DNA from 2 places in the Streptomyces aquilus genome. Region 1 is predicted to be linked to the other one. Evidence: predicted binding sites of a transcription regulator. Region 1 holds the regulator's gene; the other holds the start of a gene.
What was found. The regulator HspR, encoded in region 1, represses chaperone genes until heat shock. The targets are predictions, from matches to a motif close to TTGAGNNNNNNNNNCTCAA.
Positions count from the first base shown of each region.

Region 2: the regulator HspR is predicted to act here: its motif matches at 1,698-1,716, upstream of lon (endopeptidase La).

Region 1 is NZ_CP034463.1:5,716,735-5,725,223, forward strand. It holds gene EJC51_RS26210 (MraY family glycosyltransferase) at 1-628, shown strand, start outside; gene dnaK (molecular chaperone DnaK) at 723-2,561, shown strand; gene grpE (nucleotide exchange factor GrpE) at 2,558-3,208, shown strand; gene dnaJ (molecular chaperone DnaJ) at 3,245-4,423, shown strand; gene EJC51_RS26230 (heat shock protein transcriptional repressor HspR) at 4,429-4,875, shown strand; gene EJC51_RS26235 (fibronectin type III domain-containing protein) at 4,932-6,593, opposite strand; gene EJC51_RS26240 (fibronectin type III domain-containing protein) at 6,631-8,489, opposite strand, start outside.
Region 2 is NZ_CP034463.1:7,012,542-7,021,030, forward strand. It holds gene EJC51_RS32490 (GNAT family N-acetyltransferase) at 45-806, opposite strand; gene EJC51_RS32495 (GNAT family N-acetyltransferase) at 915-1,562, opposite strand; gene lon (endopeptidase La) at 1,739-4,153, shown strand; gene EJC51_RS32505 (lysozyme) at 4,298-5,107, opposite strand; gene EJC51_RS32510 (MarR family winged helix-turn-helix transcriptional regulator) at 5,345-5,839, shown strand; gene EJC51_RS32515 (hypothetical protein) at 5,904-8,489, shown strand, end outside.

The DNA.
Region 1 (8,489 bases):
CGTGTTCGTGGCCCTCGGGTTCCGGGCACTCGACCATGCCGACGGGCTCGCCGGGACCGTCGGGGTCGTCGCCGCCTTCGGGGTGGGCGCCTGCGCGGCGGCCGAGGTGATGGACGGGCTCGCGGTGCTGCTGAGCGTGCTGGCCGCCGCGCTGACCGGGTTCCTCATGCACAACTGGCCGCCCGCGCGCGTGGGGCTCGGTTCCGGTGGGGCGCTGTTCGCCGGGTTCGTGCTCGCGGCGGCGGGCGTGGTGGCGCGGACCGGGCACGAGGCGGTCTCCAGCGCGGGTGTGCTGTTCGCGCTCAACGCCGTCGCCGTCGCCGACGTCCTTCTGGTCGTCGTCTCCCGGCGGCTGGCCGGGCGGCGCGGGCCCGACCATCTCGGGCACCGGCTGCGCAGGCTCGGGCTGACCCCGCAGGGGACGGTGGTGCTGCTCGGGCTCGGGGCCTTCGCCGGGGTGCTCGTCGGGGTGCTGGAGCACCTCGGGTGGGTGGGCGGAACGGGGGCGCTGTGGGTGGCCTCGGGCGCCCTGGTCGTCGTACTCGCCCTGCTGCGAGTGAAGTCCTCCGGGGCTCCTCGACCGGCATCGTCGCAGGTCAGGGCGCAGTTGCGTGTAAGGAACGGATAAGAGTTGAGCCTCACAGGCTCAGGTCTGTTGACCCATTCGCGGGCGTCATGCACACTTGAGTCCGTTCCACTCAAGTCAGCTGGAGGAATCAACCATGGCACGTGCGGTCGGCATCGACCTGGGCACGACTAACTCCGTCGTCAGCGTTCTCGAAGGCGGCGAGCCCACCGTCATCACCAACGCCGAGGGTGCCAGGACCACGCCGTCCGTCGTCGCCTTCGCGAAGAACGGCGAAGTGCTCGTCGGCGAGGTGGCCAAGCGCCAGGCGGTCACCAACGTGGACCGGACCATCCGGTCCGTGAAGCGCCACATGGGCACCGACTGGAAGATCGAGCTCGACGGGAAGCCCTTCAACCCGCAGCAGATCTCGGCGTTCATCCTCCAGAAGCTGAAGCGGGACGCCGAGGCCTACCTGGGCGAGAAGGTGACCGACGCGGTCATCACCGTCCCGGCGTACTTCAACGACTCCGAGCGCCAGGCGACGAAGGAGGCCGGCGAGATCGCGGGCCTGAACGTCCTGCGCATCGTCAACGAGCCGACCGCGGCCGCGCTCGCCTACGGCCTCGACAAGGACGACCAGACGATCCTCGTCTTCGACCTCGGTGGCGGCACCTTCGACGTGTCCCTCCTGGAGATCGGCGACGGCGTCGTCGAGGTCAAGGCCACCAACGGTGACAACCACCTCGGTGGTGACGACTGGGACCAGCGCGTCGTCGACTACCTCGTCCAGCAGTTCAAGTCGGGTCACGGCGTGGACCTCGCCAAGGACAAGATGGCGCTCCAGCGTCTGCGCGAGGCCGCCGAGAAGGCGAAGATCGAGCTGTCCTCGTCCACCGAGACCTCGATCAACCTGCCCTACATCACCGCCTCCGCCGAGGGCCCCCTGCACCTCGACGAGAAGCTCACCCGCGCCCAGTTCCAGCAGCTGACCGCGGACCTCCTGGAGCGCTGCAAGACGCCGTTCCACAACGTCATCAAGGACGCCGGCATCTCCATCAACGAGATCGACCACGTCGTCCTCGTCGGCGGCTCCACCCGCATGCCCGCCGTCGCCGAGCTCGTCAAGGAGCTGACCGGCGGCAAGGACGCCAACAAGGGCGTCAACCCGGACGAGGTCGTCGCCATCGGCGCGTCCCTCCAGGCCGGTGTCCTCAAGGGTGAGGTCAAGGACGTCCTGCTCCTCGACGTGACCCCGCTGTCCCTCGGTATCGAGACCAAGGGCGGCATCATGACCAAGCTCATCGAGCGCAACACCACGATCCCGACCAAGCGGTCCGAGATCTTCACCACGGCCGAGGACAACCAGCCGTCCGTGCAGATCCAGGTCTACCAGGGCGAGCGCGAGATCGCGGCGTACAACAAGAAGCTCGGGATGTTCGAGCTGACCGGTCTGCCGCCGGCGCCCCGCGGCGTCCCGCAGATCGAGGTGTCCTTCGACATCGACGCCAACGGCATCATGCACGTGACCGCCAAGGACCTGGGCACGGGCAAGGAGCAGAAGATGACCGTCACCGGCGGCTCCTCGCTGCCGAAGGACGAGGTCGACCGGATGCGCCAGGAGGCCGAGCAGTACGCGGACGAGGACCACCGCCGCCGCGAGGCCGCCGAGACCCGCAACCAGGGCGAGCAGCTCGTCTACCAGACGGAGAAGTTCCTCAAGGACAACGAGGACAAGGTCCCCGGCGAGGTCAAGACCGAGGTCGAGGCCGCCGTCGAGGAGCTGAAGACCGCGCTCAAGGGCGAGGACACCGCCGAGATCCGCACGGCCACCGAGAAGGTCGCCGCGGTCTCCCAGAAGGTCGGCCAGGCCATGTACGCCGACGCCCAGGCCTCCCAGGCCGCCGGTGGCGCGGGCACCGAGGCCCCGAAGGCCGACGACGACGTCGTCGACGCCGAGATCGTCGACGAGGACCGTAAGGACGGTGCCGCGTGACGGAGGAGACCCCGGGCTTCGAGGAGAAGCCCGACGTCCCCTCCGGCGCGACCCCCGACGACGCCGAGCCGAAGACCGCCGCCTCGCCCGAGGGTGAGGGGGCGGCCCCGGCCGGGGACGCAAACGCACAGATCGCCGGCCTGACGGCCCAGCTGGACCAGGTCCGCAAGGCGCTCGAGGAGCGCACCACGGACCTCCAGCGGCTCCAGGCCGAGTTCCAGAACTACCGCCGCCGCGTGGAGCGGGACCGGATCACGGTCAAGGAGATCGCCATCGCGAACCTCCTGACCGAGCTCCTGCCCGTGCTCGACGACATCGGCCGCGCGCGGGACCACGGCGAGTTCGTCGGCGGATTCAAGTCCGTCGGGGAGTCGCTGGAGACCGTCGCGGCGAAGATGGGTCTGCAACAGTTCGGCAAGGAGGGCGAGCCCTTCGACCCGACGATCCACGAGGCCCTGATGCACAGTTACGCACCGGACGTCACCGAGACGACCTGCGTGGCGATCCTCCAGCCGGGGTATCGCATCGGCGAGCGCACCATCCGCCCCGCCCGGGTGGCCGTCGCCGAACCGCAGCCGGGTGCGCAGACGGTCAAGGCCGAGGACGCCGAGACCGAGGAGAAGGACAACAGCTCTGAAGAGGGCTGACGTCAACGGGACTGACCGAGAGGAGGGGCGTCGGGGATGAGCACCAAGGACTTCATCGAGAAGGACTACTACAAGGTCCTCGGCGTCCCCAAGGACGCCACCGAGGCCGAGATCAAGAAGGCGTACCGGAAGCTCGCCCGCGAGTTCCACCCGGACGCCAACAAGGGCAACACCAAGGCGGAGGAGCGCTTCAAGGAGATCTCCGAGGCGAACGACATCCTCGGCGACCCCAAGAAGCGCAAGGAGTACGACGAAGCCCGCGCACTGTTCGGCAACGGCGGCTTCCGCCCGGGGCCGGGCGCGGGCGGCTCCTTCAACTTCGATCTCGGTGACCTCTTCGGAGGCGGTGGCGCCCAGGGCGGCCAGGGTTCCGGCGGCTTCGGCGGCGGCATCGGCGACGTGTTCGGCGGCCTGTTCAACCGCGGCGGCACCGGGGGCACCCGGGTCCAGCCGCGGCGCGGTCAGGACATCGACACCGAGGTCACGCTGAGCTTCACGGAGGCCATCGAAGGGGCCACGGTCCCGCTGCGGATGTCCTCGCAGTCCCCCTGCAAGGCGTGTTCGGGCACCGGCGACAAGAACGGCACCCCCCGCGTGTGCCCGACCTGCGTCGGCACCGGCCAGGTGGCCCGGGGTTCGGGCGGCGGCTTCTCGCTGACCGACCCCTGCCCCGACTGCAAGGGCCGCGGCCTCATCGCCGAGCACCCCTGCATGGAGTGCAAGGGCAGCGGCCGCGCCAAGTCCTCGCGCACGATGCAGGTCCGCATCCCCGCCGGGGTGACGGACAACCAGCGCATCCGCCTGCGCGGCAAGGGCGCGCCGGGTGAACGGGGCGGCCCCGCGGGCGACTTGTACGTCACCGTCCATGTGGACGCCCACCCGGTCTTCGGCCGCAAGGACGACAACCTCACGGTGACCGTCCCGGTGACGTTCGCGGAGGCGGCCCTCGGCGGCGAGGTCCGGGTCCCCACCCTGGGCGGCCCGCCCGTCACCCTCAAGCTGCCGCCCGGCACCCCCAACGGCCGCACCATGCGCGCCCGCGGCAAGGGGGCGGTCCGCAAGGACGGCACCCGCGGCGACCTCCTGGTCACCGTCGAGGTGAGTGTCCCCAAGGACGTGACGGGGAAGGCTCGTGAAGCGCTTGAGGCGTATCGCGAGGCGACCGCGGACGAGGATCCGCGGGCGGAGCTGTTCCAGGCCGCGAAGGGAGCATGAGAGTGATGGACGGCCGTCGACGCAACCCGTACGAACTGACCGAGGAGACCCCGGTCTACGTCATCTCGGTGGCGGCCCAGCTCTCCGGCCTGCACCCGCAGACCCTTCGCCAGTACGACCGCCTCGGCCTGGTCTCCCCGGACCGCACCGCCGGCCGGGGCCGCCGCTACTCGGCCCGCGACATCGAACTGCTGCGCACCGTGCAGCAGTTGTCGCAGGACGAGGGCATCAACCTGGCCGGCATCAAGCGCATCATCGAGCTGGAGAACCAGGTCGCGGCGCTACAGTCCCGCGTCGCGGAGATGGAGGCGGCACTGGAAGGTGCCGCCGCCGCGATGCGGCAGCGGGAGGCGGCGGTGCACGCGTCGTACCGGCGTGACCTGGTGCCGTACCAGGAGGTGCAGCAGACCAGCGCGCTGGTGGTCTGGCGGCCGAAGAAGGCCAAGGACTAGGCAGACGCACGAGAGCGGGGCCCGGAGGTTCGTCCTCCGGGCCCCGCTCGCGTATGTCACCGCCCGCTGAAGAACTCCAGCGAGGCGGACTGGGACCCGACCCGGCCGTAGTGGTCGACGGCGTACACGGTCACCATGCAGGGCCCGTTGTAGGGCGCGACCCAGGAGATCGACCCCGTGGTCGACAACTGCGTGCCGCTGTCACCGCACGCCCCGGAGATCTCCCAGGAGTACCCCTTCAGCAGCCGAGCCTCGTCCCCCGCGCCCGGCGCGGCGGTCACCTGGATCGCGGAACGGCCGGGTATGCCGTTGGTGACCAGCGTCAGCTGCGGCGCCTTCGGGCCGACGGCCGTGGCCTTGGTGACGCGCTCGGCCGAGACCTGCTCGGAGGGCAGCGACTCCAGGCCGTCCGCGGCCACGGTGGCGACGTAGTAGTACGCCTTGCCCGCGGGAGCGGTCCGGTCCTCCCATCCGGTGCCGTTGGTGGCGCCGATGGCCGTCCAGGCACCGGTGGGGCTGGTCCGGCGGTAGACGTGGTAGCCGCCGACCTCGTCGGGCGACGCCGTCCACGTGACCATCGTGAGGTCGTCGGCGGGCGGCTGCGTCGCGAGGCCGGTCGGCGCGGCGGCCGTGGAGGCCACGTCCCGGCTCGCGGACACTCCGTCCGAGTCGGGCGAGACGTTGGCCGCGGTGTCGACAGCCACCACGGAGAAGGCGTAGGGCACGCCCGCGTCGTCGGCCGGCACCGGGGCGTTGAACGAGGTCCCCACCACGAAGTCCGGCCCGTCCGGGTCCGGTTCGCCCTTGCGGTAGGTCCACACCTCGTAGTGGTCGATGTCCGTCGACACGGAGGCCTGCCAGGTCAGGGAGACCCCGGCCGTGGTGCCGTCCGCCGTGAGACCGGTGATCCCCTTGGGCGGGGTGCGGTCGACGGTGGTGACGCCCTGGTCGGTCGTACCGGTGGAGGTGTTGCCCGCCTTGTCGTAGGCGCGGACCTCGTAGTAGTACGTCTCGCCGGTCGCCGCGGGAACGTCGGTGTACGACGTCGAGGTCGTCGTCGCGAGCGGGGTGCTCCCGAAGGAGGCGCCCTTCAGGCGGCGGTAGACGCGGTACCCGGCGAGGTCCATCTCCTTGTTCTTCGCCCAGGTGAGCTTGGCCTTGCCGGTGGCCTGGTCGTACGACACCGAAGCCCCGGTGGGGACAAGAGGCTTGACCTTGTCGACCGTCGCCGAGGTGCGGGGCGTGTAGGCGAACTTGACCTTGGCGCTGCCGGTCCAGTTGACGTAGTCCACGCGGAGGGTGTGCTTGCCGGAGGGGATGGTGACGTTCACGGTCTTCGACACGGTGGTGGAGGTGTTCTTCCACAGGTCGACCTTGCGGGTGCCGTCGACGTAGACGCGGATGCCGTCCAGGCCGCTGGCCGCCAACGCGAACGGGCCACCGGAGCCGAAGTCCCGTGTCACCGACCACCGCACGCCGAAGTTGTTCGACGGCAGGCCGGAGACGGGGGAACCGCTCCAGCTCTGGTCGATGGCGTTGTCGCAGTCGGTCTTCTTCGGGGTGCCGGAGAAGGTGGTGTTGGCGAAGAACTGCCGCTTGAAGACGGGTGAGGTGCAGGTGGTGGCGGCGGAGGCGGGCGTGACGGTGAGCAGGGTGCCCGCCGTGGCCAGGACGACCGCGCTCGCGGCGGCGGCCGTCGTGAAGCGAGGGTGGTTCATCGAGTCGTGTTCCTCGGGTTCTTCGGGGGCTTCGGGGTCAGACGAGGTCCGGACGGATCTGCCAGGGGTGTGCGGCGGCGGTCTCGGTGCCGTCGGACAGGACGCCGACGACCCGGTAGTACGAGATCGAGCCGAGCGGCATCGTGGCGTCGGTGTAGGACTGGTAGAAGACGCCGTCCTTCGGGGCCACGGTGGCCAGCAGGTCGTAGGTCTGCGTCTCGGCGTTCCAGCGGCTGACGCGGTACTCGGTGACGTCCGCGCAGACGTCGCCCGAGCAGTGCCACAGGACGTTCTTGCCCTGCTCGGGCATGGTCCAGCCCCCGCTGCCCCACAGCGCGCCGGAGTCGGCGCCGATGGGCTCGCCCGGGGTGATGGTCAGCTCGGTGGCGTCGACGACGGTCCAGGGCGAGACGTTGCCCCACTTGCCGACGGCGTAGACCGCGTAGGCGGCGCTCTCGCCGTCCGGGACGCCGATGCACAGGGCGGTCAGCGGCTCGGTGGTGCTCCGCGTGCAGGGGTCCGTCGCCTTGAACGAGCCGTCGGCCTGGCGTACGCCTCGCGCGGCCCAGTAGTGGTCGATGTCCTCGTCCGTGGACGCGTTCCAGCGCAGCAGCATGCCGTCGGCGCGGGGCGTCGCGGTCAGGCCGGTGACGGGCGCGGGCGGGACACGGTCGGCGGTCGTCACCGTGACGGGCGCGGAGGGGGTGGACTCGTTGCCCTGCCAGTCGGTGAAGGTGACGGCGTAGGTGTAGGTCGTGGCGTACGCCCAGGTGGGGTCGTCGCAGTCGAACACGTAGACGCCGCCCGCGCTGTCGAGCGTGGTGAGGTAGTCGCAGTCGAGGCGCTCGGCGTCGGCGCCGAGGGTGGTGCCCACGGAGCGGTACACGGTGAAGCGGCCGTCGTTGTCCAGCTCGTCGCGGGTGTGCGCCTCGGGCGTCTTCCAACTCACGTGCACGTCACCGCGGTTGGGGACCACGTCCAGTCCGATCGGCGCGGGCGGTGCGGTCCGGTCGATGCCGTCGGAGGTGACCGGCGCCGAGTACGGGCCGGGGTTCCCCAGCGCGTCGAGGGAGCGCACGACATAGGTGTGCAGCGTCTCGTCGTGGCCCACGTAGTGCAGGTAGGAGGTGCCGGCGAGCGACTTGAGCAGGGTGTACGAGCCGGTCGCCGCGTCCTTCTCGAACACCTCGTACCCGACCGCCCCCGGCACGGCGTCCCAGCCCAGCACCATCCCGTGGAGATCCCCGTGCGCACTGAGCCCGGTGGGCGCGGCGGGCCCCGTACGGTCCGGCGTCGTCACCCCCTGGTCGGCGGTGCCACCGGAGACGTTGCCGGCGGTGTCGTAGGCGCGGACCTCGTAGTAGTAGGTCTCGCCGGTGGCGGGCGGGGTGTCGGTGTACGAGGTGGAGGTGGTCGTGGTGAGCGGGGTGCTGCCGAAGGAGGCGCCCTTGAGGCGGCGGTAGACCCGGTACCCGGCGAGGTCCATCTCCTTGTTCTTCGCCCAGGTGAGCTTGGCCTTGCCGGTCGCCGCGTCGTACGACACCGACGTGCCCGTCGGCGTCAGGGGCTTGACCTGGTCGACGGTGGCGGAGGTACGGGGCGTGTAGGCGAACTTGACCTTGGCGCTGCCGGTCCAGTTGACGTAGTCGACGCGGAGGGTGTGGCTGCCGGAGGGGATCGTCACGTTGACCGTCTTGGAGACGGTCGTCGACGTGTTCTTCCACAGGTCGATCTTGCGCACGCCGTCGACGTACACCCGTATCCCGTCGAGGCCGGAGGCGTTCAACGCGAACGGGCCCCCGGAGCCGAAGTCCCGCGTCACCGACCACCGCACGCCGAAGTCGTTCGACGGCAGACCGGAGACGGGGGAACCGCTCCAGCTCTGGTCGACGGCGC
Region 2 (8,489 bases), 1.3 Mb from region 1:
CCGCCAACGCCGGTAGGAGAGCCCGTTGTTCGTCCGCCGACGGATCAGGGCCGGCCGCGGTCGCCCGGCGTCCACACGTACGGCGTGGTCGTCGTCACCGCCGTGAAGCCCAGGCGGCGCAGGATGGGGGCGCTGTCGTCGGAGGCGTCGACGTGCAGGTAGGTGACGCCCCGGGCGGCGGCGAGGGCGGCGCGGGTGGCGACGAGCGCGCGGTAGACGCCCCGGCCCCGCCACGCGGCGAGCGTGGAGCCGCCCCACAGGCTCGCGAACTGGGTGCCCGCCCGGAAGGCCAGCCAGGCGGCGGAGACGACCTCGCCGTCCGCCTCGGCGACGTAGATCGCGATCTCGTCGGGGGCGGCGGCGACCCGGCCGATGAGGTCGTCCGCGAGCCAGCCCCAGTCCTGGCCCCACACGGCCGACTCCATGGCCGCGATCCGCCGCAGGTCCGCGTCGGCGGTGACGCGCCGCAGGCTCACGCCGGCGGGCAGCACCGGCTCCTGGGTGGCCATGTCGGCGGCCCGGCCGATCAGCACCGTCTCCCGGTCCTCCGCTACGAACCCCGCCGCGCGGAGTCGCGTGGTGAGGTCGGCGGGGGTGTCGTGGCTGCGGGTCTTCCACTCCACCGCCTCACCCCGCCCGGCGAAGAAGTCCCGCTGCCGGATGATCAACCGGTCCAGTTCCGCGCCCTCCAGGCCGAGTTCGCGCGGTCCGCTCACGAACCCGCGGAACTGTCCGACGATCCGCAGCAGCGGCCCGTCCTTCTCGTACGTCACCCCGACCGGCGGGGTGGGCGGCGCGCCGCGCATCTGGTCGTCGTAGGCGGCGAGGAAGGTCTGTGTATCGGTCACGGGGTGAACGTACGGGGTGTCGGGGAGGGGGCAACTTCTTTTCCGCGCCCTCCGCTTGCCCCGGCCTCAGCCCCCGGTGTACTTCGCGCTCGTCAGCAGCGCCGACACCGTCCACCCCAGCGACTCGTACAACGCCCGTCCCTCGGGCGTCCCCGCCAGCACGCACCGTTCCGCCCCCTGCTCCAGCGCCGCCCGCTGGAGCGTGCGCATGACGAGGGTGCCCAGGCCGCGGCGCCGGTGGGCGGGGGACGTGGCGATCTGGTCGGCGACCGCGGTGGCGCCGGTCGGGGCGAGCTGGCCCCGGGCCGCCCAGGAGCCGTCGGGGCCGGCGATCATCGTGCGGACGACCCCGCCGCGGGACCAGGTGCGCTGCCGGTAGCCGTCCGGGACCCGGAGGTCCGCCGCGTCGCGCGTCAGCGGGAGGGTCATCAGGTACCCGGGCTCCGGGTCGATCCACCAGTCCGCGCCCAGCCAGTCGCCCACCACGGCCGGGTCCCGGAACACCTTGAGCCACACCCCGGCCCCGGTCACCGCCTCGGCGACCTTGCGTACGGCCGCCTCGTCCACGCCGTCGCCGACCGCGCCGAAGACATGCCGGGTGACGTGCCCCTCCATGCCCATGTCGATCGTGCAGCCCCAGGGCTCCACCACCGGCGGGGCCGCCCCGCGCGAGACGACCCACCCGTCCACCCAGGCCCGCACGGTCTCGTCCACGACATCTCCTTGTAATGGGTGGAATGCTTCAGCGGTTATTACCGTTGGTGACGATACGTGGACTGTCGTCCACCCCGACAGAGGTGATCGCTCACAGCGAACGCGCCCGGGGGAACAATCAAAGGCTCACGTGCATTGAGTCGGCATAGCTCAACTTGACTGCCGAAGGGGAGATCATGGCTTCGACGTCCACACCGCTCACTCTGCCTGTGCTGCCGCTCGACGACGAGGTCGTGCTGCCCGGAATGGTGGTGCCGCTGGACCTGAACGACGCCGACGTGCGTGCCGCGGTGGAGGCCGCGCAGGCCGCCGCCCGTTCGGAACCCGGCAAGCCGAAGGTCCTGCTGGTGCCAAGGATCGACGGAACCTACGCGAGCACCGGCGTGCTCGGCACCGTGGAGCAGGTCGGCCGGCTGGCCGACGGCGACCCGGGCGCGCTCATCCGCGGCCGGGGCAGGGTGCAGATCGGTGCGGGAACCACCGGCCCGGGCGCCGCCCTGTGGGTCGAGGGGACCACGATCGACCAGTCCGTCCCGGAACCGCTGCCCGGCCATGTCGCCGAACTGGTCAAGGAGTACAAGGCGCTCGCCACCGCCTGGCTGCGCAAGCGCGGCGCCTGGCAGGTCGTCGACCGTGTCCAGGCCATCGACGACGTGTCGGCCCTGGCCGACAACTCCGGTTACTCACCGTTCCTGACCACCGAACAGAAGGTCGAGCTGCTGGAGACCGCCGACCCGGTCGCCCGCCTCAAGCTCGCCACCCAGCAGCTGCGCGACCACCTCGCCGAGCAGGACGTCGCCGAGACCATCGCCAAGGACGTCCAGGAAGGCGTCGACAAGCAGCAGCGCGAGTTCCTGCTCCGCCGCCAGCTGGAAGCCGTACGCAAGGAACTGCGCGAGCTCAACGGCGAGAAGGACGGCGAGGAGTCCGACGACTACCGCGCCCGCGTGGAGGCCGCCGACCTGCCGGAGAAGGTGCGGGAAGCGGCGCTGAAGGAGGTCGACAAGCTGGAGCGGTCCTCCGACCAGTCCCCCGAGGGGTCGTGGATCCGCACCTGGCTGGACACCGTCCTCGAACTCCCGTGGAACGAGCGGACGGAGGACGCGTACGACATCCAGGGCGCCAAGGCGATCCTGGACGCCGAGCACGCGGGCCTGGAGGACGTGAAGGAGCGGATCACCGAGTACCTCGCGGTGCGCAAGCGCCGCAGCGAGCGCGGCCTGGGTGTCGTGGGCGGCCGCCGTGGCGGTGCCGTCTTGGCGCTCGTCGGGCCGCCCGGTGTCGGCAAGACCTCGCTCGGCGAGTCCGTCGCGCACGCCATGGGCCGCAAGTTCGTCCGCGTCGCCCTCGGCGGCGTCCGCGACGAGGCGGAGATCCGCGGCCACCGGCGTACGTACGTCGGCGCGCTGCCCGGCCGGATCGTGCGGGCCGTCAAGGAGGCCGGGTCGATGAACCCGGTGGTCCTGCTGGACGAGATCGACAAGGTGGGCTCCGACTACCGCGGCGACCCGGCGGCCGCCCTCCTGGAGGTCCTGGACCCGGCGCAGAACCACACCTTCCGCGACCACTACCTGGAGGTCGAACTCGACCTGTCCGACGTGGTGTTCCTCGCCACGGCGAACGTCCTGGAGGCGATCCCCGAGGCCCTGCTCGACCGTATGGAACTGGTCCGCCTCGACGGCTACACCGAGGACGAGAAGGTCGTCATCGCCCGTGACCACCTGCTCCCGCGCCAGCTGGAGCGGGCGGGCCTCGACAAGGACGAGGTCACGCTGGAGGAGAGCGCGCTGCGCAAGCTCGCCGGCGAGTACACGCGCGAGGCGGGCGTCCGCACCCTGGAGCGGTCCATCGCGCGGCTCCTGAGGAAGGTCGCCGCCGAGCACGAACTGGGCGAGCGGAAGCTGCCGTTCACCGTGACGGACGCGGACCTGCGGGACCTGATCGGCCGTCCGCACCACGTCCCCGAGTCCGCCCAGGACCCGGCGGAGCGCCGCACCGCGGTGCCGGGTGTGGCGACGGGCCTGGCGGTGACCGGAGCCGGCGGTGACGTGCTGTACGTGGAGGCGTCGCTGGCCGACCCGGAGACGGGCGCGGCGGGCCTGACTCTCACCGGTCAGCTGGGCGACGTGATGAAGGAGAGCGCGCAGATCGCCCTGTCCTTCCTGCGCTCGCGCGGCGCCGAACTGGAACTGCCGGTCGGCGACCTCAAGGACCGGGGCGTGCACATCCACTTCCCGGCGGGCGCGGTCCCGAAGGACGGCCCGAGCGCGGGCATCACGATGACGACGGCACTGGCGTCGCTGCTCAGCGGCCGACTGGTCCGCACGGACGTGGCGATGACCGGCGAGGTCTCCCTGACCGGGCGGGTCCTGCCCATCGGCGGCGTGAAGCAGAAGCTGCTGGCCGCGCACCGGGCGGGCGTCACGACCGTCATCATCCCCAAGCGCAACGAGGCCGACCTGGACGACGTCCCCGCCGAGGTGCTGGACAAGCTGGAGGTCCACCCGGTGACCGACGTCCGCCAGGTCCTGGAACTGGCGCTGTCCCCGGCGACGAACGGGGCGACGCCGGAGGTACCGGTGGCGGCGTGACGCCCGGCCGCGGCGCGAGTTCCGGCCGCGGCATGACGTCCGGTCACCGCAAGCCGTCCGGTCGCGGCGTGACGGACGCGACCGGATGAGGTGAAGGCCCGGGTCCCGTGAGGGAGGCCCGGGCCTTCGCCGTACGCCGATGTGTCAGCCGTTGGCGAGGGCGACGACCCGGTCGAGAGCCCCGTTGAACTTGTCGTGGTCGCCCACGGTCGGCCCGGAAGACGTGTACTGCCACATGGTGTAGTAGTCCCACCCCGCCGGCAGCGTCCCCACGGTCGACGCGTAGCGCGCGATCCACAGTGGGTTGGCGGTGGCGAAGCCGCCGTAGTTGCCCGTGCACTGGGTCCACCAGCTGGTGGCGGTGTAGATGACGGCGTCGCGGCCGGTGCGGGCCTTGTAGCGGTTCAGGAAGTCGCGGATCCAGGTGACCATTCCGCTCTGCGTCTTGCCGTAGCAGGAGTCGCCGTACGGGTTCCACTCGATGTCGAGGGCGCCGGGCAGCGTCCTGCCGTCCCTGGACCAGCCGCCGCCGTGGTCGACGAAGTAGTCGGCCTGCGTGGCGCCGCCGGTCGTGTCCGGGGTGGCGAAGTGGTACGCGCCGCGGATCATGCCGACGTTGTAGGAGCCGTTGTACTGCTGGGCGAAGTAGGGGTTCGTGTAGTACGTGCCTTCGGTCGCCTTCACGTACGCCCATTTCACCCCGCTGCTCCACAGCGTGGACCAGGCGACGTTGCCCTGGTGGCCGGAGACGTCCACGCCTTCGGTCTGGGCGGCGCGGGTGTCGCGGGGGGTGCCGTTCTGGCCGTCGTGGGCGAGGACGCCGATGCCCATGTACGCGGAGCCGCGGGCGGGGGTGTCGGCGGCGGGGGAGGGGGCGGCGGCGAGCAGGGTGCCGACGAGGGCGACGAGGGCGGCGAGGAGGGGACGTACCGGTCTGAGTCTGTGCAGGGGCATGCAAGCCTCCGAAAGGCTCGGTGGGGGAACGTACCGGAACGTGGGGGGTGTCCTGGCGTTCCTGGCGTGGTCATGCCAGTAAGTGCCTGATAAAGAAGCTACGCACGTAGACGAGCACGAGGGAAGAGGGGCCGGAGGCTGCCGTTGGTCTAAGCCTGCGAAATACTGGCCGAGCTGCGGCGATGACGGCATTTGGCGGAAACTTTCACGACCGGGAAAACCGAGGCAGGGACTGACGTGCACGAAGACACGAACGGCGGCGGACGCGGAGCCGGCTCCGCCGTGCCCGGGAGTGGTGTGAACCAGCCCGAGTTCCTGGCGCTGGAACGCGAGTTGACCGTGCTGCTGCGGCGCGCCCGGGCCAACCAGGGCGAGATGGCCCGCGAGGTCCACCCGGATCTGGAGTCCTCCGCGTACGGCCTCCTGGTCCGCCTCGACGAGTACGGCCGCCAGCGGGCCACGGAACTCGCCGCGTACATCGGCGTCGGCAAGGCGACGATGTCCCGGCAGCTGCGCGCCCTGGAGAACCTCGGCCTCGTCACCCGCGCGCCCGATCCCGCGGACGGACGGGCCTGGCTGGTGGAGTTGACGGAGGAAGGACGCTCACGGGTGGGCCGGGTACGGGACGCGCGCCGGGCCCGGTATGCGGGGCGGCTGGCGGACTGGGATCCGCGGGAGGTTTCTGAACTGGCGCGGCTGCTGCACCAGTTGAACCTGGGCATGGAGCGCTGAATCCCTGTCTGACGCACTGGCCGGCCCGCTAATCTGACCGCCCTGGGGACGGGGGTGGCCTGCGATGACGGTTGGGGCGGGGTGGCGCGGGCGGTGGGTCGGGGGAGCGTTGCTGCTCCTGGTGCTGCTCGCGGCCGGAGCCGCCCATGTGGGCTGGGTGCGGGGCGCCGACGGGCTGTTGGCGCAGGCTCGGGACCTTTCCCAGGGGCCGGAGGAGAAGGCCTACCGGGTGACGGACCAGCGGTACCGCGCCGAGGGCCACCCGCCCCGTACCGGCACCACCGAGCTGCGTGTCTTCCCGGACAAGGGTCGGTGGACGGCGGAGGCGAAGCACGAGCTGGTCCTCGGGGCGACGGACCCCATGGTCAAGGACCTGCGGACCGGCGACCAGACGCTCAGCGCCTGGATGCCGCACATGATCTGGCTCGGCGGAACGGCCGACTCCTGCGCTGTGCTCGCCCTCGTCGAGGACACCGAGGCGGGCCCGCTCACCCAGGCGACCCCGACGTCGACGGCATACGTCTCCTACACGCAGAAGGCGACCTGGGCCGGGCCGGAGTCCGTGTCGGAGTGCCCTGAGGGGCATGCCACGTTCACCATCGGCGACACGGAAGACCGGCTGGGCAAGGGCGGCATCTACGACTCCTGGACCATCACCATCGACGCACCTACGCGTCCGGTCCTCAGCGTCAAGGGCGGCACCGTGCTGAGCCAGGGCGAGCACCGCGCCGAACTGCGTCTCCGCAAGCGGGGCGAGACGCTGACCGTGGTGCTCGGCCCACCGGGGGCCGGGCAGACCTCCGGCAGCCATGAACAGGGCGCCGCCGCGCACCTCGGCGCGCTGCTCCAGCACGAACCCCCGATGCGGGAGGCGTTCTGGCTGACCGCGGCGATCGCGGCGGTGGCGCTGTGCTGGGCGATGCCGTTCGTCCGGGAGTGGTCGCCGCCCGCCGCCCGCCGACGCTGGACCACCCTTGCCACAGTGGCGTGTGTGCTGACCGCCGCCTCGCTGCTGTACACCCTCGCCGGTTCGGACGATCCGCCGTGGCCGGGATGGCTCTACCCGGGGCGGGGTGCCCTGCTAGCGGTCTGGTGGTCGGTGCTGCTGCCCTATCTGCTGATCGCCTACCTGCTCCGGCTCACGTCGGGACGCGCCCCGCTGCTGCCGGAGCTGTGGCCCGTATTCCTGCCGGCTGCTGTACTGACAGGGACAGCCGTGGTCTTCGCGGTGGTGGAGGGCACACTGGCGCCCGTCGTGCCCCTGGCCGCCGCCGCGGTGGTGACGCCGGTGGTGGCGTACGGCCTGCGCGGCGGGCTGTGTGGGCCGGTAGGACGCCGATGGGCGACCACCGCGGCCGGCGGCGCCGTGCTGACCGTCCTGGCCGCGGGACCCGGCACCGCGCTGCCGGAGCGGGAGGAGCCGTTCCCGGTGTGGGAACTCAGCAACAACTGGACGATGTGGAGCCTGAACTGGGGCTGGTACGCCCTGGTCTGGTACATCGCGATCGCCGTGGAACGGCGTGCGTGGATGGAGCGGCTGGGGTGGGCCCTGCTGTTCGCGTACACAGCGGGCCTGTCCGTCCTGCAGGCCTGGACTCCGTGGTGGGACCCGGGCTACGACGACGGCCCGTGGTGGGTCATCGGACGGCACCCGGCCAATGCCGCGTCCTTCCCGGTCTCACAGCTCGGCCTGGTCCCGGCCATAGCCCTGCTGGCCTTGCGTGCCCACGCCCGCCGTCACGACGGCTGGCCACCCTACATCCGCACTGCCGCCGTCGGCACGGGGATCGCGGCCGTCGGCTCCGGACTGGCGGCCTACGAGCCCACGATGTTCGGCAGCACGGCTCAGCGCGGCGGCTACTACCTCGCCCTCCTGATAGCCGCTCTGGGCTTCACCTGGCTGCTGCCACCCGACGACGAGAAGCGGGCCGTACGGCTGCACGACACCACCGCTGCCGCACACAACCGGCGGATGCACGCCCTGCTGAAGGACCAGACCCTCGCGGCGGGCCGACGCGAGTTCCTCACCGCCTCCCGCACCGCCCTGGCGGCGGGTGAGCTGACCGCCCGCCAATGGAGCGCGCGCTGGCGAGGACTGGGCGCGCTCGGCCCTCGCGGCACGGCACCCCAGCATTCCGTCGACCTCCGGCTGGCTGCCCTCGGCACCTCCGGCGGCCGCTCCGCTCTTCGTAACGGCACCGCCGCCGGCGTCCTGCTCGCGGCGCTGAGCGTGCCGTGGCTGGCGTACACGGTTCCGCCCTCGCTCAGCGCCGACTTCCCGTACGACGTCCAGGTCTGGGCCTATGGCCTGCGCTGGGCGGTGTACGGCTTCGTCTACGGCTATGCCTACTCCTGGCTGCGCGGTGGCAGCCCCATCGGCAAGTCCCTGTGCCTGCTGACCGTCGTGCTGCCCGCGGAACTCGCCCAGCTCCTCTATCGGGGGCTGGAGCCGAGACGCTTCGCGGAACAGCTGCTGCTCACCACGGGCAACTGCCTCGCCCTCTTCCTGATCCTCGGGCTGTACTGGGAGGCCCGACTGGTCCGGGTCGCCGGGCTGCGCTGGGGGCAGATCCGCAACTTCCGGTCCCTGTCGGCCGCCGCCGTCCCCGCGACGACGGTCCTCGTGGCCTCGGCCACCGCGCTGGCCACC